DNA from 3 places in the Pantoea sp. XAF26B01_ASV70 genome. Region 3 is predicted to be linked to each of the others. Evidence: predicted binding sites of a transcription regulator. Region 3 holds the regulator's gene; each other region holds the start of a gene.

What was found. The regulator Fur, encoded in region 3, represses iron uptake genes when iron is present. The targets are predictions, from matches to a motif close to ATAATAATGAGAACNACTATCAA.
Region 1: a site for Fur is predicted at 9,084-9,106, ahead of ACX8ZY_RS17720 (isochorismate synthase). Genes of this name have one in related genera too.
Region 2: a site for Fur is predicted at 3,909-3,931, ahead of fes (enterochelin esterase). Genes of this name have one in related genera too.

The regions. Positions count from the first base shown of each region.
Region 1 is NZ_CM137251.1:3,747,105-3,758,062, reverse strand. Features, by position in the region: gene murA (UDP-N-acetylglucosamine 1-carboxyvinyltransferase) at 1-303, shown strand, start outside; gene ACX8ZY_RS17765 (helix-turn-helix domain-containing protein) at 377-661, opposite strand; gene ispB (octaprenyl diphosphate synthase) at 900-1,871, opposite strand; gene rplU (50S ribosomal protein L21) at 2,129-2,440, shown strand; gene rpmA (50S ribosomal protein L27) at 2,456-2,713, shown strand; gene cgtA (Obg family GTPase CgtA) at 2,956-4,128, shown strand; gene ACX8ZY_RS17740 (hotdog fold thioesterase) at 4,201-4,620, opposite strand; gene dhbA (2,3-dihydro-2,3-dihydroxybenzoate dehydrogenase) at 4,623-5,381, opposite strand; gene ACX8ZY_RS17730 (isochorismatase family protein) at 5,378-6,232, opposite strand; gene ACX8ZY_RS17725 ((2,3-dihydroxybenzoyl)adenylate synthase) at 6,251-7,867, opposite strand; gene ACX8ZY_RS17720 (isochorismate synthase) at 7,878-9,056, opposite strand; gene fepB (Fe2+-enterobactin ABC transporter substrate-binding protein) at 9,234-10,202, shown strand; gene entS (enterobactin transporter EntS) at 10,197-10,958, opposite strand, start outside.
Region 2 is NZ_CM137251.1:3,731,142-3,742,099, reverse strand. Features, by position in the region: gene ACX8ZY_RS17690 (enterobactin synthase subunit F) at 1-2,351, opposite strand, end outside; gene ACX8ZY_RS17685 (MbtH family protein) at 2,344-2,562, opposite strand; gene fes (enterochelin esterase) at 2,662-3,867, opposite strand; gene ACX8ZY_RS17675 (TonB-dependent siderophore receptor) at 4,118-6,385, shown strand; gene dacB (serine-type D-Ala-D-Ala carboxypeptidase) at 6,449-7,882, opposite strand; gene greA (transcription elongation factor GreA) at 8,132-8,608, shown strand; gene yhbY (ribosome assembly RNA-binding protein YhbY) at 8,715-9,008, opposite strand; gene rlmE (23S rRNA (uridine(2552)-2'-O)-methyltransferase RlmE) at 9,136-9,765, shown strand; gene ftsH (ATP-dependent zinc metalloprotease FtsH) at 9,879-10,958, shown strand, end outside.
Region 3 is NZ_CM137251.1:3,053,102-3,064,059, forward strand. Features, by position in the region: gene phrB (deoxyribodipyrimidine photo-lyase) at 1-329, opposite strand, end outside; gene ACX8ZY_RS14375 (YbgA family protein) at 342-1,298, opposite strand; gene ACX8ZY_RS14380 (DUF2517 family protein) at 1,453-1,653, opposite strand; gene kdpE (two-component system response regulator KdpE) at 1,911-2,585, shown strand; gene pgm (phosphoglucomutase (alpha-D-glucose-1,6-bisphosphate-dependent)) at 2,858-4,498, opposite strand; gene seqA (replication initiation negative regulator SeqA) at 4,525-5,073, opposite strand; gene ybfF (esterase) at 5,324-6,088, shown strand; gene ybfE (LexA regulated protein) at 6,257-6,532, shown strand; gene fldA (flavodoxin FldA) at 6,665-7,195, shown strand; gene fur (ferric iron uptake transcriptional regulator) at 7,544-7,987, shown strand; gene ACX8ZY_RS14420 (hypothetical protein) at 8,059-8,454, opposite strand; gene glnS (glutamine--tRNA ligase) at 8,690-10,357, opposite strand; gene nagE (N-acetylglucosamine-specific PTS transporter subunit IIBC) at 10,510-10,958, opposite strand, start outside.

The DNA.
Region 1 (10,958 bases), 690 kb from region 3:
ACGGGCGTGATTACCGAAACCATCTTCGAAAACCGTTTCATGCATATCCCGGAACTGATTCGTATGGGCGGACATGCTGAGATTGAGAGCAACACGGCGATCTGTCATGGGGTTGAAACCCTGTCAGGTGCGCAGGTGATGGCGACCGATTTGCGTGCGTCTGCCAGCCTGGTTCTGGCCGGTTGTATTGCGGAAGGAACGACGTTTGTTGATCGCATTTATCACATCGATCGTGGCTATGAGCACATCGAAGATAAGCTGAAAGCCATGGGCGCAAACATCGAGCGCGTCAGCGAAGAGTAATCCCGCAGATGCTCTGAAAGAGCCAGCCCCCTTTGGGGGCTGGTTTTTTTTCGCCTGAGGATCGCCTGAGTTTTCAGGCGGTATCGGAATGATCGACAGGCGCCCGGATACGTTTTCTGCGATCCAGCAGGCAGTGGGTCTCGGGATCGTAATAGCGGCTGGGCCAGATCTCACAAGGATGAACCTTGATCGCGTCAGCGATCAACCATTCGCCCTTGGGCCATGGACGCGTGAGCGCATTAGCCAGCGTTGATGAACTGAGACCTGCTGCGCGTGATAGCGCCGCGAGTGTCATTCCACGCTTATGCAGCGCCGCGATAATGTCAGCCGGGTGCCAGTCTTCCATCCTTTTTTGCATATCCTGTTCTCCTTTTCCCTGTCATTGCGTCGTCCAGCAGGACGTGAGCTTTCCTTTTTACCGTTATCTGGAAAGATTGAGGTTTTTATAGCAAATAGTTCCCATTAGTTTCCAGTAATATTTGGATCCAGCATCTGATCTGTGGGGTGGCATGCAAAAGGAGTGCAACAGCTAAGAGATAACAAAAAGAAGTGAGAGCAGGGACGTAAAAACGGAGCCTGTCAGGCTCCGTGAGGGATCAGAAATCGCGCTGAACTGACATGTGCGCCAGCGACTCCAGCGCACTGCGCCACGGCGATTCGGGCAGAATACGCAAGGCTTCAATGGCTTTATCCGCTTCCTGTTCGGCGCGGCTGCGCGTCCATTCGAGTGAACCACACTGATTCATCGCTTCCAGTACCGGTTCAAGCAGATGGCGGCCATTTCCCTGCTCAATGGCTTCACGGATCATCTTCGCCTGCTCAGGTGAGCCGTGCTGCATAGCATGCAGCAGTGGCAGCGTGGGTTTGCCTTCACTCAGATCATCGCCGGTATTTTTGCCCAGCGTCTCGCCATCAGCACTGTAATCCAGTAAGTCGTCAATTAATTGGAAAGCGGTGCCCAGATAGCGTCCATAATCCTGTAGCGCTTTTTCCTCTTCAGGTGTGGCTTCAGCCAGTATCGCCGAGGCCTGCGAGGCCGCTTCAAACAGACGCGCGGTCTTGCTGTAAATCACGCGCATGTAGCTCTCTTCGGTGATGTCGGGATCGTTGACGTTCATCAGCTGCAGGACTTCGCCCTCAGCAATCACGTTTACCGCTTCTGACATCAGCGCCAGGATACGCAGCGAACCCATGCTGGTCATCATCTGGAAGGCGCGGGTGTAAATAAAATCACCGACCAGCACGCTTGCCGCATTGCCAAACGCCGCGTTCGCGGTCGCTTTGCCACGACGCATATCGGATTCATCCACGACATCGTCATGCAGCAGCGTGGCGGTGTGGATAAATTCGATCAGCGCCGCATTGGTCACGTGCAGATCGCCCTTGTAGCCCATGGCACGTGCGGATAGCACGGCAATCATGGGACGGATACGCTTGCCCCCACCACTGATGATGTAGTAGCCCAACTGGTTGATGAGCGAGACATCTGAATTCAGCTGGTCGAGGATGGTCTGGTTAACGGCAGCCATATCCTGTGCGGTTAATTCATTAATCTGTTCTAAGTTCATTCGTCTTTTCAGCTATGACTCGTTATCTCTGCCATGGTAAGTGCTTTTACCCAGCCAGCGTTCAGGTAATCTGTTACTGATTGTACTTGAATTTTCTGCCTGAGAAACGGTTGCATTCAGCCTGTGTTTTTTTTCTGCAAGAGTGTGCAAAGTGCTCTTGTCTTCTTCTGGAGTTTTGCGTAGAATTCGCGCCCTATTGTGAATATTTAGCGCGCCGCCTGATGAACTAAAAGGCAAGCGCAGAAGCGGAGTTTTATATGTACGCGGTTTTCCAAAGTGGTGGTAAACAACACCGAGTAAGCGAAGGTCAGACCGTTCGCCTGGAAAAGCTGGACATCGCAACCGGTGAAACGATTGAGTTTGACCAGGTTCTGATGATTGCTAATGGCGAAGACGTGAAAATCGGCGCGCCACTGGTTTCAGGCGGAATGATCAAGGCAGAAGTTGTTGCTCACGGTCGTGGCGAGAAAATTAAGATCGTTAAGTTTCGTCGTCGTAAGCACTACCGTAAGCAAGCAGGCCATCGCCAGTGGTTCACTGATGTGAAAATCACTGGTATCACGGCATAAGAGGAGATCTGACAAATGGCACATAAAAAGGCTGGTGGTTCGACTCGAAATGGTCGTGACTCCAATGCAAAACGTCTGGGTGTAAAACGTTTCGGTGGCGAATCTGTTCTGGCAGGTAGCATCATCGTTCGTCAGCGTGGCACCAAATTCCACGCCGGTACCAATGTAGGTTGTGGTCGTGACCACACCCTGTTTGCTACCGCAGACGGTAAAGTACAGTTCGAAGTTAAAGGTCCGAACAACCGTAAATACATCAGCATCGTTGCTGAGTAAGGTTGTCGTGACGCAGACGTTTAACGTCTGAACGCACGAATTGAAGGCCCCGCAGCTCCTGCGGGGCTTTTTACATTCTGCGGTCTGTTGCGGTAAAAGCGACGCATCACAAAAGTTTGCTGTACACTTTATGTACGCACTGGCGAAAGCCAATCCTGATTTATCCGCCGCTGGTCAGCGCAGAAGACCCTGGCGGACCCGTCTGCAGAGTGCTGCAGGCGATTGTGTGACGGAGATAGAAAATGAAGTTTGTAGATGAAGCGACAATTTTGGTCGTCGCCGGTGATGGCGGTAATGGTTGCGTAAGCTTCCGCCGCGAAAAATATATCCCGAGAGGCGGCCCTGATGGGGGTGATGGCGGTGACGGCGGTGACGTTTATCTGATCGCTGATGAAAACCTCAACACCCTTATCGATTATCGTTTCGAAAAATCTTTCCGCGCCGAGCGTGGGCAGAACGGCCAGAGCCGCGACTGTACTGGCAAACGCGGTAAAGATATCGAAGTTAAAGTGCCGGTCGGCACCCGGGTTATCGATCAGGGTACCGGCGAGACACTGGGCGACATGACGCGTCACGGCCAGAAACTGATGGTCGGCAAAGGCGGCTGGCATGGTCTGGGTAACACCCGCTTTAAATCATCTGTAAACCGCAGTCCGCGCCAGAAAACCATGGGTACCCCAGGTGAAAAGCGCGATCTGCAGCTGGAGCTGATGCTGCTGGCAGATGTCGGGATGCTGGGCTTACCGAATGCCGGTAAATCGACCTTTATCCGTGCCGTATCGGCAGCGAAGCCAAAAGTGGCGGACTATCCGTTTACCACGCTGGTGCCGAGCCTGGGCGTGGTTCGTATGGACAGCGAGCAGAGCTTCGTCGTGGCCGATATCCCTGGCCTGATTGAAGGCGCAGCCGATGGCGCAGGCCTCGGCATTCGCTTCCTGAAGCACCTTGAGCGCTGCCGCGTGTTGCTGCACCTGATCGACATCGACCCTATCGATGAAAGCGATCCGGTTGAAAATGCCCGCATCATTCTCGGCGAGCTGGAAAAGTACAGCGAGAAGCTGTTCAACAAGCCACGCTGGCTGGTCTTCAACAAAATTGATCTGATCAGTGAAGAAGAAGCGCAGTCACGGGCTAAAGCGGTGGCTGAAGCACTGGGCTGGGAAGATAAGTATTACCTGATTTCTGCCGCAAGCCGTACCGGTGTCAACGAACTCTGCTGGGACGTGATGAGCTTCATCAACGCTAATCCGAAAGAAGCGGAGCTTGAAGAGAAGCAGCCGGAGAAAGTGGAGTTCATGTGGGACGATTACCACAAAGAAACCATTGAAAACACGGTTGAAGTGGAAGATGAAGAGTGGGATGACGACTGGGATGATGAAGACGACGAAGGCGTTGAAATTATCTATCAGCGTTAACCGATCGCCTGCTACAGCGTGATATGCAATGCCCCCTTTCAGGCCTGAAAGGGGGCATTGTTCTTTCTGCAGCTAGCTCATCACCGCCACACTCAGTCGCGCACTGCAGCACAGCTGATCCCGACCGTTCCGAATCTCAATCTGCCAGCTCTGACTGCGTTTACCCAGATGCAGTGGACGGCAAATTCCCCGCACCAGACCGGCAGAAACCGCACGATGATGGCTGGCATTCACTTCTACGCCAACCACGCTGCTGCCTTCCTCAACCGCCAGATATCCGGCAATTGAGCCCATCGACTCCGCCAGCACCACGGACGCACCGCCATGCAGCAGCCCGAACGGCTGTTGCGTACGGGCATCGACCGGCATCGTCGCTTCCAGATAATCATCACCTATCAGGGTAAAAACGATACCCAGATGGGCCACCAGAGAGTTCTCACCCAGCGCATTCAGGGCGGGAAGATCAATGGATCGCTTCCAGATCGCTGTCATCATCAGGCTCCCAGGGTTGCGCCACCATCAACCACAATATCCTGCAGCGTCACATGGCTGGCAAGATCCGACGCGAGAAACAATACGGTGGCCGCAATTTCCTGCGGCTGCGCGATCTTGCCCAGCGGGATACCCAGCTTGAACTGATCCGGGAAGCCGGCAATCATCTCCTGCTCACCCGTCGGTGTGTGCCACAGGCTGCGCTGCATATCGGTGTCGGTGGAACCGGGTGAAACGATGTTGCAGCGCACGCCATAGGGCGCCATCTCCAGACCCACGGTCTGACAGAGACTGCGCAGCGCCGCTTTTGAAGCACCATAAGCGGACATGCCAATACGCGGGGCATGAGCCGAATTAGACGCGACAGTGACGATGGCACCGGCGCGCTGTTCGCGAAAGCGTGGCAATGTTTGCTGGAACAGATTAAACGCGCCGCCCGCATTGACGTTAAGACACGCCTGCCAGTCGGCAAACGACAGCTCATCGGTGGCACCAATCCGTAAGATACCGGCTGCGTTGACCAGCACATCAATGCGCGGTTGCACGGCCAATACGCGCTGGCAGATCGTTTTGACCTGAGCCGGATCGGCTACATCCATCGTGTGGCAGGGAAACGGGTAATCATGGCCCTTAAAACGTTGATCAAAGGCCTCGACCTGTGCGCCAGCCTGATGAAAGGCTAACGCAGTATGATAGCCGATACCCTGGCCGGCACCGGTTACCCAGACGATTTTACCGCTGAAGTCGAATGTGTGGCTCATTTCGCCGGCTCCCGCGTCAGCAGCGCCCACCAGCCATCAATGCTCGGATTTTTCGCCAGGCTGACGAAATCGATATCACGATGTACCTGACGCCAGCGTGCCGCCAGCGCCATCACGCGTACTGAGTCCAGACCGTAATCAATCAGGTTTTCATCATCTTCCGGCACCTCATCATCTTCCAGCAGCGGCAGGATCAACGCGCGCAAATCATCTTTGCTGAGTGGCACAGGCATCAGATCGGCGGTCATCACCACTTTTCCGCTACGGCCCGCGGTGTAGGTCAGCGCCATCATATGTTCCTCACGGCTGAAGTCAGCCAGCGCATCGGCCACCATAAACGGCTGAATATTGCGCATAAACGCATCGGTGGCGGTGGTCAGGCAGCCAATATGGGCATAGACGCCGGTGATAATCAGCTGATCGCGACCCATCTCCTGCAGGATCGACTCCAGCGGCGAGCGGTGAAATGCACTGTAGCGCCATTTGGTCAGGACATGATCGTCCTCATCCGGTGCCAGCGCATCCACGATCTTCTGCTGATCGGGATGTTTATTCAGGCCCGGTCCCCACATGTCGTTGAGCAGCGCCCGATCTTCATCGCTCTGCGCATTTGGCTGAGCGGTGTAAAACACCGGAATGCCCTGCGCTTTGCAGTAGCGACGCAGGCGGACAATATTGTCGACTACCTGCTCAACCAGCGGGCTATCTTCGCCCCAGAAGTTGAGAAAATAGCGCTGCATATCGTGGATCAGCAGGGCGGCACGGCCCGGCTCCAGCATCCATTTCACTTTGTTGTTGGGCAACTCGGTGGCGGCTGGCAGCGGATAAGAGGTCAGTTGTGGAATAGCCATTGAAAATCTCCGGACAGATCAGGCTTGCGCTTGTTGATCGGCAAGTTGTTGGCGCAGACGTTTTTTGTCCACCTTTCCGACCGCGGTCAGCGGCAGGGCATCTACGCAGGTAATACGGTCGGGCAGCTTAAATTCTGCCACGCCAAGTTCACGCAGGTGACGACGCAGCGCCACCGGTTTAACCGGCTGACGGGTGACGATAAAGGCACAGCTCTTTTCGCCCATCAGCTCGTCGCTCATGGAGACCAGCGCAGCGTGGATCACATCCGCATGGCGCTGCAGCAGGTTTTCGATCTCTTCGGCTGCGATCTTTTCGCCGCCCCGGTTGATCTGATCTTTCTCCCGGCCCTGCACGATGATGTTGCCAGAGGGCGTGATCTCAATCAGATCGCCAGAGCAGTAAAAGCCCTGGTCATCGAAGCTGGCGGCGTTATGTTCCGGGCTGTTGTAGTAGCCGCGGAAGGTATAAGGACCACGCGTCATCAGGCGACCGATGGAGCCTGCTGGCAATGGATTACCCTGATCGTCGGCGACCCACACCTCGTCATCCGGGGAGATCGGGCGTCCCTGCGTGGTGAGAATGGTCTGCTCATCGTCATCCAGTCGGGTGTAGTTCACCAGACCTTCCGCCATACCAAATACCTGCTGCAGGGTGCAGCCGATCTCGTTCTGGATGCGCGCGGCCAGCGTTTCGCCCAGCTTTGCGCCACCGACCTGAATGCGTTGCAGCGAGGCCAGCGCAGCATTGCTGCCCCATTCCTGAATCGCCTGCAGCCAGAGACTGGCGGCGGGCGGAACCAGGCCGGTATCGGTGACCTGATGCTTTTCAATCAGCGGGAAGCAGAGTGTTGCGCTGGGATCGGCGGCTAAGATCACCTGTCCGCCCGCGTAAAAAACGCCCAGCGCGCCCGGCGAACTCATCGGGAAGTTATGCGCGGCGGGCAGGGCGATCAGGTAGCGGGTGTCGGCGGTAACATCGCAGATAACGTCACTCTCACGGATGCTGTAGTAGTAATCATTATGGGTACGTGGGATCAGTTTCGGTGTACCGGTACTGCCACCTGACAGCTGGAAAAAGGCGACTTCATCGCCTGCGGTCGGGGTTGCGATGAAGTTGCCCGCGGGTTCAGCCAGCAGGGCGTCGAGGCTGTTTTCCGTCTGAGCGTCATTACGCAGGATCACCTGTTGGAGTGAAGGCTGATCGCGGCGAAGTTGCGTAATAAACACATCATCGGCGAACAGTGCGTGGCTGCGATCGGCAATTAACAGGCTCGGCGAGATCTGACTGGCATAGGCGGCCAGTTCGGTGCGCTGATGGCTGAACAAGGCGTTAACCGGGGCAACGCCGATTTTGAACAGGGCAAACAGCGTCAGGTAAAATTCCGCCACGTTGCCGAGCTGCACCAGCGCCGTATCGCCTGACTTCAGGCCGCGACGCTGCAATGCCGCGGCCAGGTTGTCACTCAGCGCCGCCAGCTGGCGATAGGTAAATTGTCGTTCGCCATCAATCACCGCTACGCTCTCGCTGTCGCGATGACGTTCCAGGATGTCGGTCATCGGCAGATCGAGCCAGTAGCCTTTTTCACGGTAACGTGCAGCCAGATCGTCCGGCCAGCGGCTGTAGGAAATCGTCATACAGGTTCCTTTATTGCAGTCCAAAAGCGCGAAGCATGGTGTCGAGTTTGACGCCGGTTTCACGCCATTCTGATTCAGGTTGTGAGTCCGCTACGATGCCTGCGCCCGCAAACAGCCGCACCCGCGGGCCATTCACCGTACCGCAGCGAATGGTGACGACCCATTCGCCATTGCCCTGATCGTCACACCAGCCGACGATGCCGCCAAACAGCTGACGTTCGAATGGCTCCAGTCGCTGAATCAGCGTCTGAGCACGCTGATGCGGGAAGCCGCTGAGGGCCGGTGTCGGATGCAGCAGACAGGCCAGTGACAGCGCATTTTCGCGATCGTCCAGCACGTCACCCTGAATCTGCGTAGCGAGATGCCACAATGTTGCAGTGGTCAGCAGTGAGGGTGTCTCGGGGACCGACAGCAGGCGGCTGCGCGGTTGCAGCGTCGCGCGCATCGCATCCGTGACCAGCTTATGCTCATGACGATCTTTTGCTGAGTGCATCAGGCTGTCGCCAGAGGCCTGGTCACGCTGCGGATCGCGATGACGCGGCGCTGAACCGGCCAGCGGACAGGAGCTGAACTGGCGGCCCTGCTTACGAATCATCAGTTCCGGGCTGGCGCCAACCAGCGCGCCACCATCGGGCAGCGGCAGATGGAAGTGATAGCTGTTAGGGTTCTGCGCCACGATGCGCTGCATCAGGGCGGCCGTATCAACCGGTTGTTCCGCCACGATATCCATCAGCCGCGACAACACCACTTTATCCAGATCGCCGCGCTGCGTAGCCGCCACCGCCTGCGCAACCATGTCGATGAAAATGTCATGGTCCGGCACCGCCGTGCGGCGACGCACCTGCGGCAGTTCAGCCTCAGCCAGAGAGGCACTGGCGTTGAGATCGTCACGGTTAAAGGTCTGATACGACTCAGGGATAAACAGCGCAGCGGGCTGATCCACGTCGAAGGGGATTGCACCCACCAGAATGGGATGGGCAATGCCCTGTTTTCTGGCTGAAGCAAAATGGTGCTGTAGTTGCTGCTGAAACTCCCCTGTCAGCTGCTCACCCTGCCTCACCGGCGCGGTAAGGGTAGTAAAACAGCCCTGTGTGGTCAGGCTTTGCCAGGGAGAGGTAAACAGAAAGCCACGGCAGAGTGCCGGGAAATCCTGCAACAAGGGATGTTCAAACGCCAGCGATTCCACCATAATTCCCACCTATAAATGATAAGATAACTAATAATGATTATCATTTGTATTGTGGGCCAGTAACCTACGTTGATTAGCCGAAAGTGTCAATAATTACGCGGCGATTCAGCTGGCATGGCCGGTTAAATCAGCACAAATGGTCTCTCTCTTTTTCCGGGTAAAAGTGGACGAAAATCTATGAGTAAACATGGTGTCACATCGGCGATAGCGCTGTTTTTCCTGAGCATCAGCCTGTTCAGCGTTACCGCTGCTGCCCAGACCGGCTGGCCGCGTACTGTCGCCGGGGCAACAGGCAATATCACGCTGACCCAGGCACCGATGCGTATCGTTTCGACCAGCGTTACCCTGACAGGCTCGCTGCTGGCCATTGATGCGCCGGTCATCGCCAGTGGCGCAACCGCACCCGGCAGTCGGCTGGCTGATAAGCAGGGATTCTTCCGTCAGTGGGGCGAAGTGGCCAAACAGCGCGGCGTAAAACGTCTCTACATTGGTGAGCCCAGTGCAGAAGCGATTGCTGCTGAAGCGCCAGACCTGATTGTGGTCAGCGCCACAGGGAATGATTCGGCGATCAAACTGGTCGATCAGCTCGCGGCGATTGCGCCGGTGCTGGTGGTGAATTACGACGATAAAAGCTGGCAGCAACTGGTGACGTTGCTGGGTGAGGTGACCGGGCATGAAGCGGAAGCTGCCGCCCGGAAAGCTGAGTTTGATGCGCGAGAAAAGGCTCTGAAAGCGAAGCTGACCCTGCCGCCGCAGCCGGTATCAGCGATGGTGTGGAACGGGGATGGCCGGGCAGTCAATCTGTGGACGGATGCGTCGGCGCAGGGGAAATTACTGCAGCAACTGGGCTTCACTCTGGCGACGCCGCCGGCCACTCTTCAGTCTGGTCACAGCATGGGACAGCGTAAAGATATCCTGCAACTGTCAGGAGAAAATCTGGCGGCAGGCCTTAATGGTCAATCATATCTGCTGTTTGCCGCCGAAGAGCCCACCGCCGCACAGGTGATGAGCAACCCTTTCCTGGCGCAGACCCCAGCTGTGCGCGCAAAAGCGGTCTATGCGCTGGGGCTGGATAGCTTCCGGCTCGACTACTACAGCGCCAGCAATTTGCTGACGCGGCTGGAGACGCTGTTCGTTAAATCATGATCCCGTTTCCGCCGGTGCAGGCGGTTGATAGCGACGCAGACGCGCCATCAGCAGCCACATGACGATGCCCAGCACGGTGGCTGCCAGACCAGACAGGCTGGCCGCCTGCTGCGGCAACAGCAGCGAACCCATCGCGCCAATCATCGCTGCACCTATCGCATCGCCGGTGACATTCTGCGCTGTCCAGAGGCTGTTGATCCTGCCGAGCAGCGCATCAGGCGTCAGCGTCTGGATCAGCGCGTACTGCACCAGGCTGTTGATGGCACTGAAATAGCCAAAGGCCGCGAGGCAGACCAGACTCGCGCTGAACCACGGCATCAGGCTGAACAGAGCCAGCGCGACGAAAGCAGCAATAGCACTCGCCAGAATCAGGCGGCCCGGCTGCGGTGACTGTGCCAGCCGTCCGCTGGTGAGGGCACCTGTGGCAGCACCCAGCGGAACGGCGGCATACATCAGCCCTAACTCCGTCACACCGACCTGCCAGTGTGGCGCCAGCGCCGGATAGAGCACGCGCACCGCGCTGGCTAACGTCACCAGCGCGCCGACCAGCGCCGCCATGCCAACGATCGGGCTGGCAAACAGGAATTGCACGCCGCTGACCAGTGCTTTTAGCGGATGCTCACGCGGCTGCGGCGGTGGCGCCAGCCGCGGCAACCGCAGCAGGGTTAGCACCGTCAGCAACGTGCCGAACGCCGCCAGTCCGTAGTTCCACGCCACACCGCCCTGCGCGATGACCAGTCCGGCAATGGCGGGGGA
Region 2 (10,958 bases), 680 kb from region 3:
ACGCTGGCCCCTTCGACGGCCGCCAGCTCCGGGCCAAAGGCCGGATAGTAGCTGACATCAACCGCTGCTTCGGTCGGGCCATAAAGATTATGCAAGGGCACACGGGTCAGCGCCTGCCACTGGCGCGATAACTCTGCGGGCAGCGCTTCGCCGCTACAGAAAACCCGGCGCAGGGTGGCGCAGCGCGCTATCGCGTCACCTTCCTGCAACGAAGCGACAAAAGCAGCCAGCATCGACGGAACAAAATGGGTGGTGGTCACGCGGTAGCGGGCAAACAGCTGCTGCAGCGCGTCCGGGTCGCGATGAGCATCGGGCGGAGCCATCACCAGCCGTGCGCCGACGATGAGCGGCCAGAAGAACTCCCATACCGAAACATCAAAGCTGCTCGGGGTTTTCTGCAACACCACATCATCGCTGCCGAGCGGATAGCGATCCTGCATCCATAACAGACGGTTGACGATCGCCTCATGACTGACCAGCACCCCTTTTGGCCGACCGGTCGAGCCGGAGGTATAGATGATGTATGCGCCATCCTGTGGACGCGGGGCCTGCATCAGCACGCTATCCACGGGTGTTAACAGCGCGTCGTAAAACAGCGGCGCGACGGGTGAGAGTGCCGCCAGCCGCTCGGCCAGTTCACGACAGGTGATCAGCGTTTTCGGCGCGGCATCTTCCAGCATCATCTGTAACCGATCGTCCGGGTAGCCGGTATCAAGCGGCAGCCAGGTTGCCCCCACGCTGACGATCGCCTGCAGCGCCAGCGATAAAAAGACCGAACGCGGCAGCGCTACGGCGACGATATCACCCGGCGTCACTCCCTGCGCAATCAACTGCTGCCCCAGCGCGGCGACTTGCTGCTGCATCTGTTGATAGTTAAGCTGATGCCCCTCATCTGCCAGTGCCGGAGCGCGCGGCGAACGCTGTGCCTGCCGAAGCAGCAGGCTGCTCAGGGTTTCTGCAGGCAGCATTACGGCAGTCTGGTTGATCGCCGCGAGCTGCTGATGCTCTTCCGGCATCAGCATGTCCAGCTCGCCACAGGCACTGGCTGGCCGGACGGCAAGCTGCTGAAGCAGCAGGCCAAAGCGGCTGGCGTGTTGCTTTAGCGTTGTGTCGTTATAGCGCTGTGCATTAGCCAGTAACTCCAGTGTCAGGTCGCCCTGTTCGCTGAGGTAGATAGCAATCTCCAGATCGCGTACCGGTCCTGACGCCAGCTGATGGGTTACGCCTTTGATGCCAGCGAAATCGAGCTGGTAATCAAACATCTTCAGGTTGATTACCGGCCCATAGAGCGGATCGCTGTCGCCGGAGCGACCCAGATCGCGCTGCACCTGTTCAGCGTCGTAACGCTGATGGCGACGCATTTTTTTGACTTCGTCCGCCAGACGCCCGGCCAGTGCCGTCAGCGGCTGTGCCGGATCGTAATGCACCGCCATTGGCAGCACGTTAATCACCGGACCGGTGGCGCAGAGCGCGGCCGAGCCGATGCGGCGCATAAAGATGAAACCGGCGGCGAACGCATGCTGGCCGGTGAGGCGCGCCAGCCATAACGCCACCAGCGCAAAGGCGGTATCCGCGGCACTGAGGTTGTGCTGCCCGGTGTGCGTCAGCAAAGCCTGAAACGTGTCGCGATCCACGGCAAACGTGTGGCGCAGCAGGTCGGTGCTGGCGCTCTGACCGGCCAGCGGCAGAGCGGACAACGAGGCGGGCGCAGGTAGCTGCGCGCCTTTCTCCAGCCAGTGCTGGCGATCGCGCTGCCAGCCCGAAGATTGCTGATAGCGCTGATATTCATCAACGACGTCGCTGAACGGCACAAACGGGCTTGGCTCCGGCGTGTCGCCGCGCTGCCAGGCGCTGTAGAGATTGGCGATACGGCGGGTCAGGGCGGTGAAACTAAAACCATCGACCACCAGATGATGGTATCGCTGATACCAGTACCAGTGATCCTCATCCAGCCGAAACAGGCTGTGATGGTAGAGCGGCGCGCCGCTCAGCACCCGCAGATCGCCGGTCATATCCTGCTGCATCAGCGCACGTGCTGCGGCCTCCGGATCGGCGGCGTCGCGCAGATCGACCACCTCAGGCTCGCGGAAAGCCTGGGGTTCAGGCCACTGTAGCGGTTCACCCTCCAGCTCGCCAAAGGCCATATTCAGTGTGTCCGCTTCCTGCATGCCAGCAATTATGGCCCGTGACAGCAACGCGCTGTTCAGCGCACCGCGCAGTTCGACAAAATGCGCCACGGCGTAAGCATTGGAATAGGGCGATAGCTGGTCAGCGATCCAGATTCCGGGCTGAGCGGCCACCAGCGGCAGCGTTTTTTGTTCTGTCTGCGGGTTGAGGGTGATCTCAGACATTTTCGCCTCTGTCCTGCGTCATAACTGGACGGATATCGTGCCAGTTTTCATTCAGCCAGCTCAGACAGTCAGCCTGTGGCCCGGGGCCAAACACCGGCTGCCATCCTGCCGGAACCGCACAAAAGGCGGGCCATAAACTGTACTGCTGCTGATCGTTCTTCAGCACCTGACAATCCTGTTGCGGATCGTCGAAAGGGTTAAGTTGTTGCATGTCGGTCTCCTGTCCGCAGTCACCGGGCGCGCTAACGCCGCTGTCCTGCATAGATATCTTTCAGTGGCGCGCAGAAGGCGGAATATAAGCGGGTTAGGGCTATTGCCACATGGCTTTAAGGCCTGCCAGCAGTCCGCCGCGCCAGCACAGCGCATCGTGACCGCCTTCGACCGGGTGATAGCTGACCTGATGTCCGGCAGCGTTCAGATCGCGCTGAAACTGCTGGTTTGCTGCCAGAATCAACCGTTCGCGTCGTCCCGCTTCCAGGTAGAAGCGGCGAGGGGGTGCCTGCAGTAAGCCCTGTTGTAACTGCTGTGGCAGCCAGCCATTGGGATCGCCGCGCGCGGGCCACCAGAACGAACCGGAGAGGCTGATCGCTCCAGCAAAGGTTTCCGGCCAGGTCAGGGTGGCGTAAGCGGCAGAAAGGCCGCCAAAACTTTGTCCCGCTACCAGCGTGCTGTCGGCACGAAACGGCGCCCAGCGCTGAACCTGCGGCAACAGCTCGTGCTGAATCGCCAGCCAGAAGTCAGGGTTACAGGTCAGCTCACGCGTGCGGTGTTCGCGGTCGATGATGTCGATCATGACATAGACCGCAGGGGGCAGTTCGCCTGCCTCTGTCAGTTGCTGAAGCGGGCCGGCAACCGGCATGTTCTGTGCCCAGAACTGACCATCCAGCAGCAGTACCAGCGGACGATCGCCTGCACTGGCGTCTCCGGTAACAGAGATCCAGATCTGACGCTGGTTCCCCAGCCGTTCGCTGCGCCACCAATAGTGTTGCAGCGGAATATCGGCGGCACGGCCCTCATCAACCGCACGCCACACCTGCTGATCCGGCGCGTGTGGCAGGTGCAGTGGCGAGACCCTCATTCCGCGTCCACCCGCCCAGCTTCGCAGAGGATTCAGCGGGTCGCTTTGCGCCTGCGGGAATTTCTGACTCCACCACTGGCGCACTGCCTGCATATCGGCCTGCCCGGTAAAAGTCTCTTCCTGACTATCAGGAATCAGGCAGTAGCTGCCGCGCCAGTCAGCGGGCAGGGCGGTTTGCCACCACCAGACATCGGTATCGGGAACAGGCGTTAAGGAGGAGGGGACCGCTGAATGATGATGATCGGTTACGCCGGTAATATTGATCCAGACGCGCCGGGTATCGGAGTGCTGCGTGTCACCCTGGGGATCGCGCCAGAAAAAGGTGACCTGACAGGTTCCCTTTTCGCCAGCTTCAACCAGAGGAATGCCCCGTTGCTGCTGCTGTTGCCACCAGCGTTCACTGCCGGTTTCTTCACTTAACCACGTCATACGCGCCATCTTTCGATCACCCTTGATTAGGGTCATACATGTTATGAATAATAGTATTGATAATTATTTGCATTTGCAATAGGGTGTTTCCGCCCGACAGGGAGCGCGCGCATCCTCTCTGCCGCACCGGCTTTCAGACTGATGCAAAGCGGTTCTGACGCTGGCCCGGCGACAAGGGGAAAACGTTGCAGGCAAGGTTATTACTTTTTTACCGGCACGCCGGCAGTGGCATCCTCGCCGGCACTCCAGGAACAGAAAAATGAAAAAGTTATCCCGGCTTTCGTTAGCCATTATGATTGAACTGGGTTTCACCGCCTCTCTCATTTCTGCCGGTGCCGTGGCTGCTGAAGCCACCCACGAACCGGTTATCGACAGCAGCCCCTCCGATACCCTCCACGACGACACCATGATGGTGACCGCCGCCGAGCAGACGTTGCAGGCACCTGGCGTGTCGACCATCACCGCCGACGAAATAAAAAAACATCCACCCGCACGCGATGTCGCCGAAATTATTCGCACCATGCCTGGCGTCAATCTGACCGGTAACTCCACCAGCGGCCAGCGCGGAAACAATCGCCAGATCGATATCCGCGGCATGGGGCCGGAAAATACCCTGATTCTGATCGATGGATTGCCGGTGACCAGCCGCAACGCGGTTCGGCTTGGCTGGCGTGGCGAGCGTGATACGCGCGGCGACACTAACTGGGTGCCGCCAGAGATCATTGAGCGCATTGAGGTAATCCGCGGTCCGGCAGCGGCTCGTTACGGTAACGGTGCAGCGGGCGGCGTGGTGAACATCATCACCAAAAAAGAGATGGATAATCAGTGGCACGGCTCATGGAGCGCCTATTACAACGTGCCGGAACACAAGGAGGAGGGCGCGACCCGTCGCACCAACTTCAGCCTTGAAGGGCCACTGGGCGAGGATGTCAGTTTCCGGCTCTATGGCGGTCTGGCAAAAACGCAGGCTGATGCTTACGACATTAATGAAGGGCACGCCGCAGACCGCACCGGCAGTTACGCCGGATCGTACCCGGCGGGCCGGGAAGGCTCGATCAACAAAGATATTCATGGCCTGCTGCGCTGGGCATTTGCGCCGATGCAGACGCTGGAAGTGGGGGCCGGTTACAGTCGTCAGGGCAACCTCTATGCCGGGGACACGCAGAACACCAATACCAACGCCCTGGTGAAAAGCAAATATGGTGACGAGACCAACCGGCTCTATCGGCAGAACTTTTCTGTTAAGTGGACCGGTGCCTGGGATAATGGCATCAGCACCAATACCTACGCGCAATATGAGAACACCCGCAACGCGCGTCTGAATGAGGGGCTGGCGGGCGGCACCGAAGGCATCTTCGCCAACAGCAACTTCAATACCATCCAGCTGGATGATGTGTTGTTGCACAGTGAGATCAGTGTGCCGTTTGAATGGCTGGTGAACCAGACCGCGACTTTCGGGACGGAATGGAATCAGCAGCGGATGAAGGATCCTTCATCGACGACTCAGGCCGCCAGCTACGGGTCGATTCCCGGTATCGCTACGACCGGCCGCACACCCTATTCACAGGCGGAAATCTTCTCGCTGTTTGCCGAAGACAATATTGAGCTGACCGATAGCACCATGCTGACGCCGGGCCTGCGCTTCGATCACCATTCGATTGTCGGCGATAACTGGAGTCCGTCGCTCAACCTGTCACAGGGATTAGGCGATGAGTTCACCCTGAAAATGGGTATTGCGCGCGCCTATAAAGCCCCGAGCCTCTATCAGACCAACCCGAACTATCTGCTCTACAGCAATGGTCAGGGCTGCGCCGCCAGTGCCGGTGCCTGTTATCTGATGGGTAATGACGATCTGAAAGCGGAAAACAGCATCAATAAAGAGATTGGGGTCGAATGGAAGCGCGACGGCTACCAGGCGGGCCTGACCTGGTTCCGCAACGACTACCGTAACAAGATCGAGGCTGGCACGGCGCCAACCGGCACCGCATCTAACGGCAAAACCGACATCTACAAATGGGAAAATGTGCCCAAAGCGGTCGTCGAGGGGCTGGAAGGCACGGTCAATGTCCCGTTCTCCGACAGCGTAACGTGGAACAATAACTTCACTTACATGCTGCAGAGTAAGAATAAAGAGACCGGCGATCGTCTGTCGATTATTCCGGAATATACGCTCAATTCGACGCTGAGCTGGCAGGCGATGCAGGACCTCTCCCTGCAAACGACCCTGACCTGGTACGGTAAACAGGTACCGAAGAAATATGACTATAAAGGTAACGCCGTCACCGGTAGCGCCACCGATCAGGTGAGCCCCTATTCGGTTGTGGGCATGAGCGGCACCTATGACGTTAATAAATATGCCAGCGTCACCGTGGGTATCGACAACCTGTTCGACAAGCGCCATTTCCGGCAGGGCAACGCGCAGACCACCGGCAATGCCACCACCGGAGCGTGGCTCTATGGCGCAGGGGCCAATACCTTTAACGAGTCGGGCCGCACCTGGTATATGAGCGTGAATACCCGCTTCTGATGGACGGGCAATAAAAAGCGCAGCGGTTGATCTGACCGCTGCGCTTTTTTTATGACTGAATAATCAGTTGTTCTGATTGATATCGCGGTAGAGACGGCTCTCAAATCGCACCAGCGGAATACGGCGGGTACGCTGATCTTCCGGCGGGACCGCATAACCGGAAAGGAACTGCACGAATGCCACCCGCGCACCACTGGAGGTGGTGATAAAGCCCGCCAGGTTATAGACGCCCTGCAGTGAGCCGGTTTTCGCCGAGACTTTGCCATCCAGCCCCGCCTCATGCAGCCCGCCGCGATACTGCAGCGTGCCGTCGTAACCTGCCAGCGGCAGCATCGAAATATAATCCAGCGTGTTGTCATTCTTCGCAATGAACTGCAATACCTGCATCATGGTTTGCGGCGAAATCAGGTCATGGCGGGAGAGACCTGAACCATCCACCTGAATGCTATTACCCATGTCGACATTGGCTTTGGCTTTCAGGATGCGGCGAACGGCATCCTGTCCGGCGCGGAACGTGCCGGGCACATTGAAGTAGTGATGACCAATGGTGCGAAACACCGTGTCGGCAATCATGTTGTCTGACTTCTTCAACATGGTGTGCAGCAGCGTATGCAGCGGCGCGGACTGGGTCGATGCCAGCACGGTACCCGGTTCGGTAACCTGCGTCTGTCGCACCAGATGCCCGCTGTAGTCAATCTCAGATGACCGCAGTTCCGCCTTGAGGATTTCGCCAGCCCAGGCCGCGCCATCCTGTACCGCAAATGCCAGCGGCAGCGGTTCCGCGCGCTGGCGCATACAACCCGTGAGGGTGTAGCGGTTCAGCTCGCCCGGCACCACATCCAGCTCGCAATATTGCCCTTCGCCGCTGTTGCGGCCAATGGTGCGCACCTGGCTGTACATATGCGCCGGATAATAGGAGGCGATACGTACAAAGGCATTCTCACCCGGCGTATTAGCACTGTAGAGCGACACCGAGAAGCAGTTTTTATCAACGATTGCCGCACCCGGCGGAGCACTGAAGCACTGGGTCATATCGTTCCACGGCCAGCCCGGCGCCATATCGTGACTGGCAAAAACGGAGGTGTCGATAACCAGATTGCCTTTGATATGGTTAATGCCCTGCTTCTTTATCGCCGCCACCATGTTGCGCAGATCCTGACGGCTTAAGGTGGGATCACCGCCGAAACGTGCAACTAAATCGCCGTTCAGGGTGCCATCGATAATGGCGCCGCGAGTCTCAAAAGTGGTCTGAAAACGGAAGTCGCCACCCAGTTCCAGCAATGCTGCCAGCGCCGTCACCACTTTCATGGTACTGGCGGGCAGGGCCATCTGTTTTCCGTGATAATCAATAATCGGTGTTGATGCGCCTACTTTTTGTACCATCAGCGCCAGATTGGCGCCGTCTGGCAGGTACTGCATGTATTCATCAACTGGCGCTGCGTGTGCCTGCAGCATAAATGCGCAGCTTAATCCGGTAACAAGTCGTGAAAATCGCATAATCTCGCGGTAACTGGCAGGTGAGGGCGTCAATACTACGTCGCTGGACGGTGCAAAGTAAACGATGACCCGCAGGGAACTCTGGGGTAAAATACGTATCAAATTGCAAAACTCTTTTCTGGCCTGGAAGCATCTCCGGGTCAGGATTCTTTTATTTGCAAAAACGGGCTAATGCGCCGCAGAACGCTTTTTTCTGCAGTCACCGGTCAGGATGACATCGTTAAACAGGAAAGATGGCGAGGAGCTTAAATGAATCAGATTCCGATGACGTTAAGAGGCGCTGAAAGATTGCGCGAAGAGCTGAACGAGCTGAAAACCGTGAAGCGCCCGCGCATTATCGCCTCTATCGCTGATGCACGCGAACATGGCGATTTAAAAGAGAACGCGGAATATCACGCTGCGCGTGAAGAGCAGGGTTTTTGCGAAGGCCGTATTCAGGAGATTGAAGCCAAACTCTCCAATGCGCAGGTTATCGACGTCACTCAGATGCCGAAAACCGGACGCGTGATTTTCGGTGCAACCGTTACCGTGCTGAACGTCGAAACCGACGAAGAAGCCACGTATCGCATTGTGGGCGATGACGAAGCGGACTTTAAGCAAAATCTGATTTCGGTCAATTCGCCGATGGCGCGTGGCCTGGTGGGTAAAGAGGCCGATGACGTGGCTATTGTGAAAACCCCGGGCGGCGACGTTGAGTATGAAATCCTGAAGGTGGAATACCTTTAAGATGTTGCTACGCTTTGAAAAGCGTTAAAGCACAATGTAAAGAAAGGAAAAAGGCCGCATTGCGGCCTTTTATCTGAGGTAAGAGCATGTCACTTTCTTTGCCCACTTAGCGTGGCAGAGAAATTTTGCTCTCTTTAGAGGGGCGATACAGCACCAGCGTTTTGCCGATCACCTGTACGTTGCTGGCACCGGTCTCACGCACGATAGCCTCAACGATCAGCTGTTTCGTTTCACGATCTTCCGAGGCAATTTTTACCTTGATCAGTTCGTGATGCGACAGAGCCTGCTCGATTTCGGCCAGCACGCCTTCAGTCAGGCCATTGCCACCCAGCATAACCACTGGCTTGAGCGGATGGGCGAGGCCCTTGAGGTGCTGTTTTTGTTTGGTACTTAGATTCATCGTAGTTTTTTACTTACTCAGGGATTGAAAACGGTTCATTCTACCGCCATCTCGGGTATATCACCAAATCGACGCAACCCATTGCGTGCAGGTTTATCGCTACGATGACGATTTAGTTGGAAATATTATGACGGGTAAAAAGCGTTCGGCCAGCTCCGGCCGCTGGCTTCAGGAACACTTTAGCGATAAATATGTGCTCCAGGCGCATAAAAAAGGGTTGCGTTCGCGCGCCTGGTTTAAACTTGATGAAATACAACAGGGTGACAAGCTTTTCAAACCCGGCATGACCGTGGTAGATCTGGGTGCTGCACCCGGAGGCTGGTCGCAATATGTGGTACAGCAAATTGGGAACAAAGGGCGAGTCATTGCCTGTGATATCCTGCCAATGGATCCGATAGTCGGTGTCGATTTCCTTCAGGGCGATTTTCGTGAAGAATCGGTGGTCAATGCGCTGCTTGAACGCGTTGGCGATCAAAAAGTTCAGGTTGTCATGTCCGATATGGCGCCGAATATGAGTGGTACACCTGCCGTAGATATTCCCCGGTCGATGTATTTAGTCGAGCTGGCGCTGGAGATGTGTCGGGATATCCTGGCACCTGGCGGCAGTTTTGTAGTGAAAGTGTTTCAGGGAGATGGCTTCGATGAATACCTGCGGGAAATTCGCTCCCTGTTTACGAAAGTGAAAATTCGTAAGCCGGACGCTTCACGTTCACGTTCACGTGAAGTGTATATTGTGGCGACTGGGCGCAAACTATAACCAAATTGCTGGAGAAGTCCGCAGTTTTGCTGCGATTCCATGTATGCGGGATCTATAGTACCCTACGCTATCTGTTAACACCGTTGTAATATGAGGTTAATCCCTTGAGTGACATGGCGAAAAACCTGATTCTCTGGTTAGTCATCGCGGTCGTGCTGATGTCAGTATTCCAGAGCTTTGGGCCCAGCGAGTCGAATGGCCGTCGGGTTGATTATTCAACCTTCCTGTCGGAAGTGAACCAGGATCAGGTCCGCGAGGCACGTATTAACGGGCGTGAAATTAACGTCGTTAAAAAAGACAGCAATAAATACACGACCTACATTCCTGTCAACGATCCCAAGTTGCTCGATAACCTCTTGACCAAAAACGTCAAAGTGGTTGGCGAACCGCCGGAAGAACCAAGCCTGCTGGCTTCAATCTTCATTTCGTGGTTCCCGATGTTGCTGCTGATCGGTGTGTGGATCTTCTTTATGCGTCAGATGCAGGGCGGCGGCGGTAAGGGCGCGATGTCCTTCGGCAAGAGCAAAGCCCGCATGTTGACGGAAGACCAGATTAAAACCACTTTCGCCGACGTAGCAGGTTGTGACGAAGCGAAAGATGAAGTTGCTGAGCTGGTGGAATATCTGCGTGAGCCAAGCCGTTTCCAGAAGCTGGGCGGTAAGATTCCAAAAGGCGTTCTGATGGTGGGGCCACCGGGTACCGGTAAAACCTTGCTGGCAAAAGCGATTGCCGGCGAAGCGAAGGTGCCTTTCTTTACCATCTCCGGTTCTGACTTTGTGGAAATGTTTGTCGGTGTCGGTGCATCCCGTGTGCGTGACATGTTCGAACAGGCCAAAAAAGCGGCTCCATGCATCATCTTTATCGATGAGATCGACGCAGTCGGTCGTCAGCGTGGCGCCGGTTTAGGCGGTGGACATGACGAACGTGAGCAGACGCTGAACCAGATGCTGGTTGAGATGGATGGTTTCGAAGGTAATGAAGGTATTATCGTTATCGCCGCAACTAACCGTCCTGACGTCCTGGACCCTGCGCTGCTGCGTCCAGGTCGCTTTGACCGTCAGGTTGTTGTTGGCCTGCCAGATGTTCGCGGTCGTGAGCAGATCCTGAAAGTGCATATGCGTCGTGTGCCGCTGGCAACTGATGTTGATGCAGCGATCATTGCACGTGGTACGCCAGGCTTCTCGGGTGCCGAT
Region 3 (10,958 bases):
TCATTAACTTCATACTGGTAATTGTAGAAGAGCTGATCGACCTGCTGCTTAGCGCAGAACTGCAGCAGCGCATCAATACTGTCGCTGAAGGCGTGACACGCCTGGTAGTGCAGTTCAATGCCCCGCTCCGCCAGCGCACGCTGCACCTGCAACAGACTGGCGTGGATAAACGCCGCCTGCTTCGGTGACATGTCATGCTGCTGCCACTGTGCTGGCGTGGCAAGGTAGAGCGCAATCACTTTTGCATCGCTGTCGCGGCAGGCGGCGTGCAGCGCCAGATTGTCATTGACGCGTAAATCGTTACGCAGCCAGACCAGATGGGTGGTCATACTCCTCCTGTATTACTGTCCGTAGCGTAAGCACAAGGCTTCGGGATAGGGATCGAAATAGCGTTGCTGGGCCAGCCACGGGTGCGGGTACTCCGCCATGTAGTGTTTGAGAATGGTAATCGGCACCAGCAGCGGTTGTGTGCCCTGACGATAGCGGTCAATCAGCGTTGCCAGTTCCTGGCGCTGCGGTGAACTCAGGTGCGTGCGGAAGTAGCCCTGCACATGCATCAGCACATTGGTGTGATTGCGACGTGAGGCGGGACGTGACATCAGTTCCATCATGCGATTGCGGTACTCAAAGGCAAAGGCGTCCAGCGACTCCCACTGGCTCATGGAGGCGACAAAGGGTCCCAGCTCGCGGTATTTCTCCTGCGAATGCGCCAGCATCATCAGTTTATAGCGGCTGTGGAAGGCGATCAGCCCCTGCCGGGTCAGGCCGTTTTCCCACATCTGATTAAATTCATGCAGCGCGCAGACACGACCGATAAAGTTCTCACGCAGGGCGGGATCGTGCAGACGACCATCTTCTTCCAGCGGCAGCCAGGGCATCTCGCGCTGCAGGAATTCAGTAAAAATACCGGTGCCTGCTTTGCGGTTATTGTTGTTATCGGGCTCATAGACCCGCACCCGCTCCATGCCACAACTGGGTGATTTGGCGCAGAGGATATAGCCACAGAGGTGATGCAGCGATTTTACCCGCTCAGCAGACCAGTCACGCATCTGCGTCGTAACCTCTTCTCCGCCATCTTTGCTGAAGCAGAGATGCAGCTCATCATCGCCCTGCTTCACCAGACGCAATGCCGGGCGCGGCGTTGGCAGACCAATCGCCATCTCAGGGCAGATGGGCTCAAAACGGACAAATGGGGTGAGATCGTCGGTCGCAAAAGTAAGACGCTTATGCCCACCATCAAATCTGACGCGGTCGCCGAGCAGGCATGCACTGATTCCAACGGGGATTTTTTTGCTCATACTTGTACAACCTCCGAAATCTTGTAGAGGTTTAAGTGTAGCGTAAAATGGTCAGGAATAAAGGGTTAAAACGGGATTCCGGATCGCTTATTCTCAGAAAAAATGCAAAAAAAAGCCCGGTCAGTTGACCAGGCCTGTTTTGCGGCAGGGGAAATCACCAGAACGCGCTACCACTCGCTTCAGCCTGCGCCAGCCAGACCGGCTTGGCGCTGGTCTTACACCAGACGCGGTGCAGATAGCTGTAGAAACGTGCCCGATCCTGTCGAAACAGCATAACAGGAAGCGCCAGTACGCCGAGAAGAACCACCAGCGTACGTCGCGCAATAATTTTATAACGTGGATAAGCCCGATACATGGTTTCTCCTCCCGGTAAGTGAAATAGTGTGAATGTGATCTGTGTTCAACTTTACGCCAGGTTGTGTAATTTTACTACTCATCTGACCACTTATTTACCGCTATTTTTGCTGTTTAAGAATTAACCTGTAATTAAGTTACAAAAAGGTTACCGCCTGGTTGCGTTAGCGTTGAAAGGGCCGACAGATTATGGTCGCGGACGCCAGCATAAAATGTTGATAAAGTAGCGCTTCGGTCCCCACTTAAGGCAGGTATTGCGTGACCACGGTTTTGATCGTTGAAGATGAAAAAGAGATCCGGCGCTTTGTCCGGCTGGCGCTGGAAAATGAAGCCCTTAAGGTGTTTGATGCCGATACACTGCAACGCGGACTGATTGAAGCGGCGACCCGCAAGCCGGACTTAGTGATCCTGGATCTGGGTCTGCCGGATGGAGATGGCACCGATTTCATTCGTGACCTGCGCCAGTGGAGCGCCATACCGGTGATTGTGCTGTCAGCGCGCAGCGATGAGCAGGATAAGATCGCCGCACTGGATGCGGGAGCAGATGACTATCTGACCAAACCCTTTGGCATTGGCGAACTGCTGGCGCGCGTCCGGGTTGCGCTGCGTCGTCATAGTGGCCAGCAGCCGGATGCCAGAGTGACGTTTGCCGACGTCAGCGTCGATTTCGCCGCACGACGGGTACAGCGCGGCAGCAGTGAGATTCACCTTACCCCGATTGAATTTCGTCTGTTGAGTATTCTGCTTAACAATGCCGGTAAGGTGCTGACACAGCGGCAGTTGCTGAGCCAGGTCTGGGGACCCAATGCGGTTGAGCACAGCCACTATCTGCGCATCTATATGGGACATCTGCGCCAGAAGCTGGAAGCCAATCCGACACAACCGGCTCATCTGCTGACGGAAACCGGGATCGGCTATCGCTTTATGCCATAAAAAAAGGCGCCAGAGGCGCCTGAGACTGTCAACAAATTCTGGCCCGGTTCGCTGTGAGACCGAGCTTGCTCAGGAAACAGGGTCAGATCGGAAAGACGCAAAAGCCGTCATCCATGACACGCTCGGCCCACGCCATCCATGGCGTGGGACGCTTTCCTCTTCTGACCCTGTTCCCTGCGCGTTAAATAAATCCGTTGCGGTCAGATTTACCCTGATGTGAGTTTGTCAGCAGCTCTGAGGCGCGCGATGCGCCTCTTTATCTGCCCGACTAATCAGGCGTTTTTCAGCACTTCGCTGACAATCTCAACGGCTTCTTTCTCAATCTGCGCGCGGTGTTCAGCGCCCAGGAAGCTTTCACAGTAGATTTTGTAAGCGTCTTCGGTGCCTGAAGGACGGGCAGCAAACCAGCCATTCTCCGTCATCACTTTCAGACCGCCGATAGATGCACCATTACCTGGCGCGGCAGTCAGACGAGCGGTGATAGGATCACCCGCCAGCGTATCAGCGCTGACCATCTCCGGTGACAGCTTCGACAGCGCGGCTTTCTGCGCTGAGGTGGCTGATGCCTGCAGACGGTTGTAGCTTGGTGCGCCAAAGCGCGCTGCCAGTTCGTCATAGTGCTGCTGCGGATTTTTACCGGTTACGGCAGTAATTTCAGCGGCCAGCAGACACATGATGATGCCATCTTTGTCCGTAGACCACGGCGTACCGTCGAAACGCAGGAATGAAGCGCCTGCGCTCTCTTCGCCACCGAAACCGAGGCTGCCGTCATACAGACCATCAACAAACCATTTGAAACCCACCGGCACTTCCACCAGCTTGCGACCAATGTCGTTGACCACACGGTCAATCATGGCGCTGGAGACCAGGGTTTTACCCACGGCAACATCCTGACCCCACTGTGGGCGGTGCTGGAACAGATAGTTGATCGCCACCGCCAGATAGTGGTTTGGATTCATCAGACCCGCCGGGGTCACAATGCCGTGACGGTCATAATCGGGATCGTTGCCGAACGCCAGATCGAACTTGTCACGGTAAGCCAGCAGGCCTGCCATTGCGCTTTCAGACGAGCAGTCCATGCGGACCACGCCATCTTTATCCAGATGCATAAAGCGGAAGGTCTGATCGACCGCGTCATTCACCAGCGTCAGATCCAGCTTGTAGTGCTCAGCAATACGCTGCCAGTAAGCAATACCGGAACCACCCAGTGGATCCACACCCAGCTTCAGGCCTGCTTTCTGAATCGCCGGGAAGTCGATAATCTCTGCCAGACCTTCAACATAAGGCTGGATCAGATCTTTCTCGACCACATGACCGCTGGCCATCGCCTGCTCCAGCGGCAGACGTTTCACCTCTTTCAGGCCATCTTTGATCAGCTGATTGGCACGATCTTCAACCACTTTGGTGACGTTGGTATCAGCAGGTCCGCCGTTAGGTGGGTTGTACTTGATGCCGCCATCTTCCGGTGGGTTATGCGACGGCGTAATCACGATGCCGTCAGCCAGCGCGCCACCCGCTTTGTTGTGCTCAAGAATCGCATTCGAGATCGCAGGGGTCGGCGTATAGCCATTATCCTGCTGCACGATCACATCAACGCCGTTTGCCGCCAGCACTTCCAGAACAGACAGGATGGCGGGTTCAGACAGCGCATGGGTGTCTTTACCGACGTAGCAAGGCCCGGTGATACCATTCTTTTTACGCTCTTCGGCAATCGCCTGCGCGATCGCCAGAATGTGCATCTCGTTGAAGCTTTGACGCCCTGCACTGCCGCGATGGCCGGAAGTGCCAAATTTCACCGCATGTTCCGGGTTCGCCACATCGGGCTGCAGGACATAATATTGTGACGTTAATTGTGCAACGTTAATCAAATCGCTCTGCTGGGCGGGTTGCCCGGCACGTGGGTGATTGGCCATTGGCGCTGCTCCCTGACGCTTAAGTTTTAAATGGTGCCGCAAACTTTCTCGGTCAGTTCCGCAGGGAACTGCATCGAGAGCATGATGTGTTCGATCATGCTGCATTTACGACCAGTATTGGTGTTGGTGATCACCCAGTACGGCGTGCCGGGCACATGCTTCGGCTTAGTATGGGTGCCATTCTGCAACAGCGTATGCTCATCACCTGCAAAATAGACGCGGGTGCGGCCCTGCAGAGATGCAGTAGCTTCAGCAAAGGCTGCGGTATCAAGACGATAGAGCGTTGACAAGATAAGCATAAAGCGATTCACCGCCCGCTTCTGCTCCGCATATTCATCGGAAAGCAGCAGCTCGCGCACCGCGCGGACACGATCCTGCGGGCGCGAACCCACAGACGCAGGCTGGGACTCTTTCGCTGCATCTTTTGAGGCTGGCTGTGCAGGCGAAGCGGGTGCAGTCTGACCGGCCGTGAACTTCAGCATACGACGCAGAATGTCGGATGCGCTTTCACCAATGTGTTGCGTGTGGCTGGCAATATAACGGTAGAGCTCTTCGTCAACTTCGATCGTTTTCATCTTATTCCGTACGGTTCTTTCTCATGACAGAACCACCTGTTTCCTGAAAAGCTCTGAGTATAGTCAGGCAATTCAAAGGGTGTGTGGGTTCTAACATCAGGATTATAAAGTTAAAGTCAGGCGGGTTGTTAGCAATCAAACGGTTTACGGGCAAAAGTCAGAATATGTCCTAATGCCGCCGGAACCGGCGCGCCTGAAAAGGTGAAACCATGATAACCTAAGCTCAGGTCTCAAACTTAAGAACTTTGCTATGATTTTGAACGCCCGTCTGCAAACTGAACAATCCCCTGCTGATTCTCTGCCCATCCTGCTTATTCACGGTCTGTTTGGCAGTCTCGATAACCTTGGCGTGCTGGCGCGCGGGCTGAAAGATGCCGGTCCGTTGCTGCAGGTAGATGTCCGCAACCACGGACTTTCACCACGATCTGACGAGATGAACTACGCTGTAATGGCGCAGGATATGGTCGAAACACTGGATGCACATGGCATTGATCGCGTCGCGGTGATCGGACACTCGATGGGCGGTAAAATCGCCATGACCATGAGCGCGCTGGTGCCGGAACGCATTGAGCGCCTGGTGATGATCGATATCGCCCCGGTGGATTACCAGACGCGCCGTCATGACCAGATATTTGCCGGCATTCGTGCCGTCACCGATGCGGGCGTCTCATCCCGCAGCGAGGCGGCGAAGGTCATGCGAACGCTGATCGAGGAAGAAGGGGTGATCCAGTTCCTGCTGAAATCCTTCCAGGAGGGGGAGTGGCGCTTCAACGTTCCGGTGCTGTGGGATAACTACACCACGATCTCTGGCTGGCAGCCGGTTCCCGCCTGGAATCACCCGGCGCTGTTTATTCGCGGCGGCGACTCCAGCTACCTGGATAACAGCTATCGCGATGCGTTGCTGCAGCAGTTCCCGGCCGCTCAGGCGCATGTGATCGGTGGCGCAGGACACTGGGTTCATGCAGAGAAACCCGATGCCGTTTTGCGCAGTGTCCGTCGCTTTTTTGCGCTTTAAAAGCAAATAGATGGCGGCAAAGGTTTAGGATTGGCGTCCGGCGTAAGCGTGAAGTATGATGGCGCGCTAAAATTTTGCCGCGGGTCAGTTTTGCTGCGGCAATGGCCAATAATTTATAATCTGCGCGGTGAGTGTCTGGCGCCCGCCCCCATTCAGTTTTACTAAGCCATGGCAAAAGAACAGACTGACCGCACGACGCTCGATCTCTTTGCTGATGAGCGCCGCCCCGGTCGACCCAAAACCAGTCCGCTTTCGCGTGATGAACAGCTGCGCATTAACAAGCGCAATCAACTGAAACGTGACAAAGGACGCGGGCTTCGTCGTGTCGAACTGAAAATGAACAGTGACGCCGTCGATGCACTCAATACGCTGGCAGAACAGCGCAATCTCAGCCGTAGCGAACTGATTGAACAGATGCTACTGGCACAGCTCAAACTGGATTAATGCGGGCAAATCGCACGCAGAGGCAAATGTCGGGGCTTTAACCGTTCACCGGTTTTCTCTCGTCTGCTATTATTCGCTGAAATGTGCTGCGGCACACATCTCATCATCAGGATTTAAGAGGTTATTTTACTCATGGCACTCGTAGGCATCTTCTTCGGCAGCGATACCGGCAATACCGAAAACATTGCAAAAATGATCCAGAAACAGCTGGGTACAGATGTTGCAGAAGTCCATGACATCGCAAAAAGCACAAAAGAAGATCTGGAAGCGTTTGATATCCTGCTGCTGGGTATTCCGACCTGGTACTACGGCGAAGCGCAGTGCGACTGGGATGACTTTTTCCCGACGCTGGAAGAGATCGATTTTAACGGCAAGCTGGTTGCGCTGTTTGGCTGTGGCGACCAGGAAGATTACGCAGAGTATTTCTGTGATGCCATGGGCACGATTCGCGACATTATCGAACCGCACGGTGCCGTGATTGTCGGACACTGGCCAACTGAAGGCTATCACTTCGAAGCCTCGAAAGGCCTGGCCGATGATACCCACTTCCTGGGCCTGGCCATTGACGAAGATCGCCAGCCTGAGCTGACCAGCCAGCGTGTGGAGCAGTGGGTTAAGCAGATTTTTGATGAACTGCAGCTGAAAGAGATCATCGAAGCCTGATCCTGCCCGACTCAATGTGAGCGCCAGCTCACATTGAGGCAATGAAAATGCCTATAGAAATAATAGCCACATTTTTTTAACTTTCTCCGTTTAATCTGTAGAATACCCGCATCGATCTTCCGCTTATTTTCTCAGGCGGCAAGACTAAGTGATGTGCTAACAGACCTCTGTCAGAATCTTCCCCGGCCCGGTGACGAATCCCCAATAGCCCATGATGATTCAGACACGCCCTCTGGTTTTCATTTCATCGCTTCAGTTCTATAATGAGACGCAAATGAGAATGAGCACAGATCGACATTCAAGGCGATAAGCCACAAAAGTGAATATTAGTAACAGGACAAAATCCGCATGACTGACAACAACACCGCATTAAAGAAGGCTGGCCTGAAAGTAACGCTGCCCAGACTGAAAATTCTGGAAGTGCTTCAGGAACCTGAGTGCCATCACGTCAGTGCGGAAGATTTGTATAAACGCCTGATCGACATTGGCGAAGAGATTGGCCTGGCGACCGTTTACCGTGTTCTGAACCAGTTTGATGATGCCGGTATTGTGACTCGTCACAACTTTGAAGGCGGCAAGTCTGTCTTCGAACTGACGCAGCAGCATCACCACGATCACCTGATCTGCCTGGATTGCGGCAAGGTTATCGAGTTCAGCGACGAATCGATTGAAACGCGTCAGCGTGAAATCGCGACCCGCCATGGCATCAAGCTGACCAACCACAGCCTCTATCTCTATGGACACTGTACGCTGGGCGATTGCCGTGAAGACGAAACGCTGCACGACCAGTAACGCTGGCGCGGCCTGAAATAAAAAAACCGGTGAATTCACCGGTTTTTTTTCGTCTGTTTTCTGCCCTCACCTCAGGCGACCAGCGTCTCCTGCAGATAGCGCCAGCGTGGAATGGAGCTGCTGCAATCCAGAATGGCCAGCGAAATGCGGCTCTGGTTATTGCCGTTCATCATCTGCATTTCGCGATACTGTACGACGATCTCTTTTTCATGATGAGAGAGAATGACATGTTCACAGGTGGCAATGCGCATCCCTTCCCGCTGCCCTTGTAACTGCTGGAAAAGATCCTCGACCTCGTTCAGATTGTACTCTTTGCCCTTTGGGGTCACCATGCGAAATTCAGGATGAAAATAGGACATCAGCAGCTGGAAACTGTCATCAGATCCGGCTGGCTGATTAAAAATACGTTCAATGAGCTGATGTAAAACGACGACACTGTGTTTGGCTTCCTGGGCGAGAACTGTCATTTTTTTTCCTTCTGTAACCCGCTTTGCAACCTCTGAGAGCGGATAGCCTACCTGAAAGCTGACAATTCACATCCTGAAATTGATTAATTTTTTTAAACTCAGATTACTCCCACAAGTCGGTATTGAACCGGTTGTGGTTAGTGCAGAATAAACGTCGGCGATGGTAAAAATCGGGGCAATAAAAAAGGGCGATAAATCGCCCTTTTGTCATTTTATGAGGTCAGCCCCAAAAAATTTATTCGCCCGTTTTGGTCCAGGTATCACGAAGACCGACGGTGCGGTTAAACACCAGTTGCGTCGGTTTCGAGTAAACGCTGTCGGCGCAGAAATAACCTTCACGTTCAAACTGAAACGGTGTTGTCGGTTCCACATCGCGCAGGCTGGGTTCAACAAAGCCGTTTTTGATGGTCAGTGACTCAGGATTAATGACCGCCAGGAAATCCTCTGCAGCAGCCGGGTTTGGCACACTGAACAGACGATCATACAGACGGAACTCAGCTGGCTGCGCGTGATCCGCAGAAACCCAGTGAATCACGCCTTTGACTTTGCGGCCATCGGCTGGATCTTTGCTCAGCGTATCAACATCGCTGGTGCAGTAGATGCAGGTAATGTTGCCCGCTTCATCTTTGGCGACCCGCTCAGCACGAATCACATAGGCGTTACGCAGGCGGACTTCTTTGCCCAGCACCAGACGCTTATATTGTTTGTTCGCCTCTTCACGGAAATCCGCGCGATCGATCCAGATCTCGCGGCTGAACGGCACTTCACGCGTGCCCATCTCCGGTTTACCCGGATGATTTGGCATGGTGACGATTTCGCTATGGCCTGCTGGCAGGTTTTCGATCACCACTTTAAGCGGATCTAAAACCGCCATGGCGCGGGGCGCATTCTCGTTGAGATCATCGCGGATACAGGACTCCAGCGAAGCCATCTCCACGATGTTATCCTGCTTGGTCACGCCAATACGACGACAGAACTCACGGATAGAAGCGGCGGTGTAACCACGACGACGCAGACCTGAAACGGTCAGCATGCGCGGATCGTCCCACCCTTCTACGTGCTTCTCGGTCACCAGCTGAGTGAGTTTACGTTTCGACATCACCGCATACTCCAGATTCAGGCGCGAGAATTCATACTGACGCGGATGAACCGGAATAGTGATGTTGTCCAGCACCCAGTCATAGAGACGGCGGTTGTCCTGGAACTCCAGCGTACAGAGCGAGTGCGTAATGCCTTCCAGCGCATCGGAGATGCAGTGGGTAAAGTCATACATCGGGTAGATGCACCACTTATTGCCGGTCTGGTGGTGTTCCGCGAACTTGATGCGGTAAAGCACCGGATCGCGCATCACGATGAAATTAGAGGCCATGTCGATTTTGGCGCGCAGACAGGCGGTGCCTTCGGCAAACTCACCGTTTCGCATCTTCTCAAACAGCGCCAGATTCTCTTCCACGCTGCGATCGCGATAAGGGCTGTTTTTACCCGGCTCTTTCAGGGTGCCGCGATATTCACGAATCTCATCCGGACTCAGTTCATCAACGTAGGCCAGTCCTTTGGAAATCAGCTCGATGGCATAGTTGTAGAGCTGATCGAAATAGTTTGATGAGTAACAGACCTCACCGCTCCACTCAAAACCCAGCCACTGAACGTCACGCTTGATGGATTCAACGAATTCCATATCCTCTTTAACCGGATTGGTATCGTCGAAACGCAGGTTGCATTGCCCCTGATAATCCTGGGCGATGCCAAAATTCAGACAGATCGATTTCGCATGACCAATATGCAGATAGCCATTGGGCTCCGGCGGAAAACGGGTATGCACGCTGCTGTGCTTACCGCTCGCCAAATCTTCGTCAATGATCTGACGAATAAAGTTAGTTGGGCGGGCTTCAGCCTCACTCATCTCAAAAATCCTCAATACGAATAACGGGTGATTTGTACCACGAAGTAACGGAGTATGATCCACAAAGCGTCTGAGGGAAACAACCGTTTGTTAAGCCTTTAAAACAAAAAAGGCAGGAATCGCTTCCTGCCTGTGGGGTTCTGTTGCGGGGATTAGCCTTTCACTTCATACAGCGGGGTTTCCCCTGCTATTACCTGACCCTGTGCCAGTAAAGTCAGACCGGCGAAATCGTCGCTGTTGCTGACCACGACCGGACTCACCATTGAGCGGGCATTGGCGTTAAGGAATTCAAGGTCCATCTCCAGTACTCGCTGACCGGCGACCACGCTGGCCCCCTCTTCAACCAGACGGGTAAAGCCTTTACCTTCCAGCGCCACGGTATCCAGCCCCATGTGCACCACAATCTCCACGCCATTGTCGGTTTCCAGACAGAAGGCATGATTGGTGTTAAAGATTTTCACCAGCGTACCGGCAATCGGTGCCACTACCCATTTGTCGCTGGGCTTGATCGCCAGACCGTCACCCACCGCTTTGCTCGCAAAGGCTTCATCCGGCACATCATCCAGCGCCACGACTTCACCGCTGACCGGCGCCAGCAGCG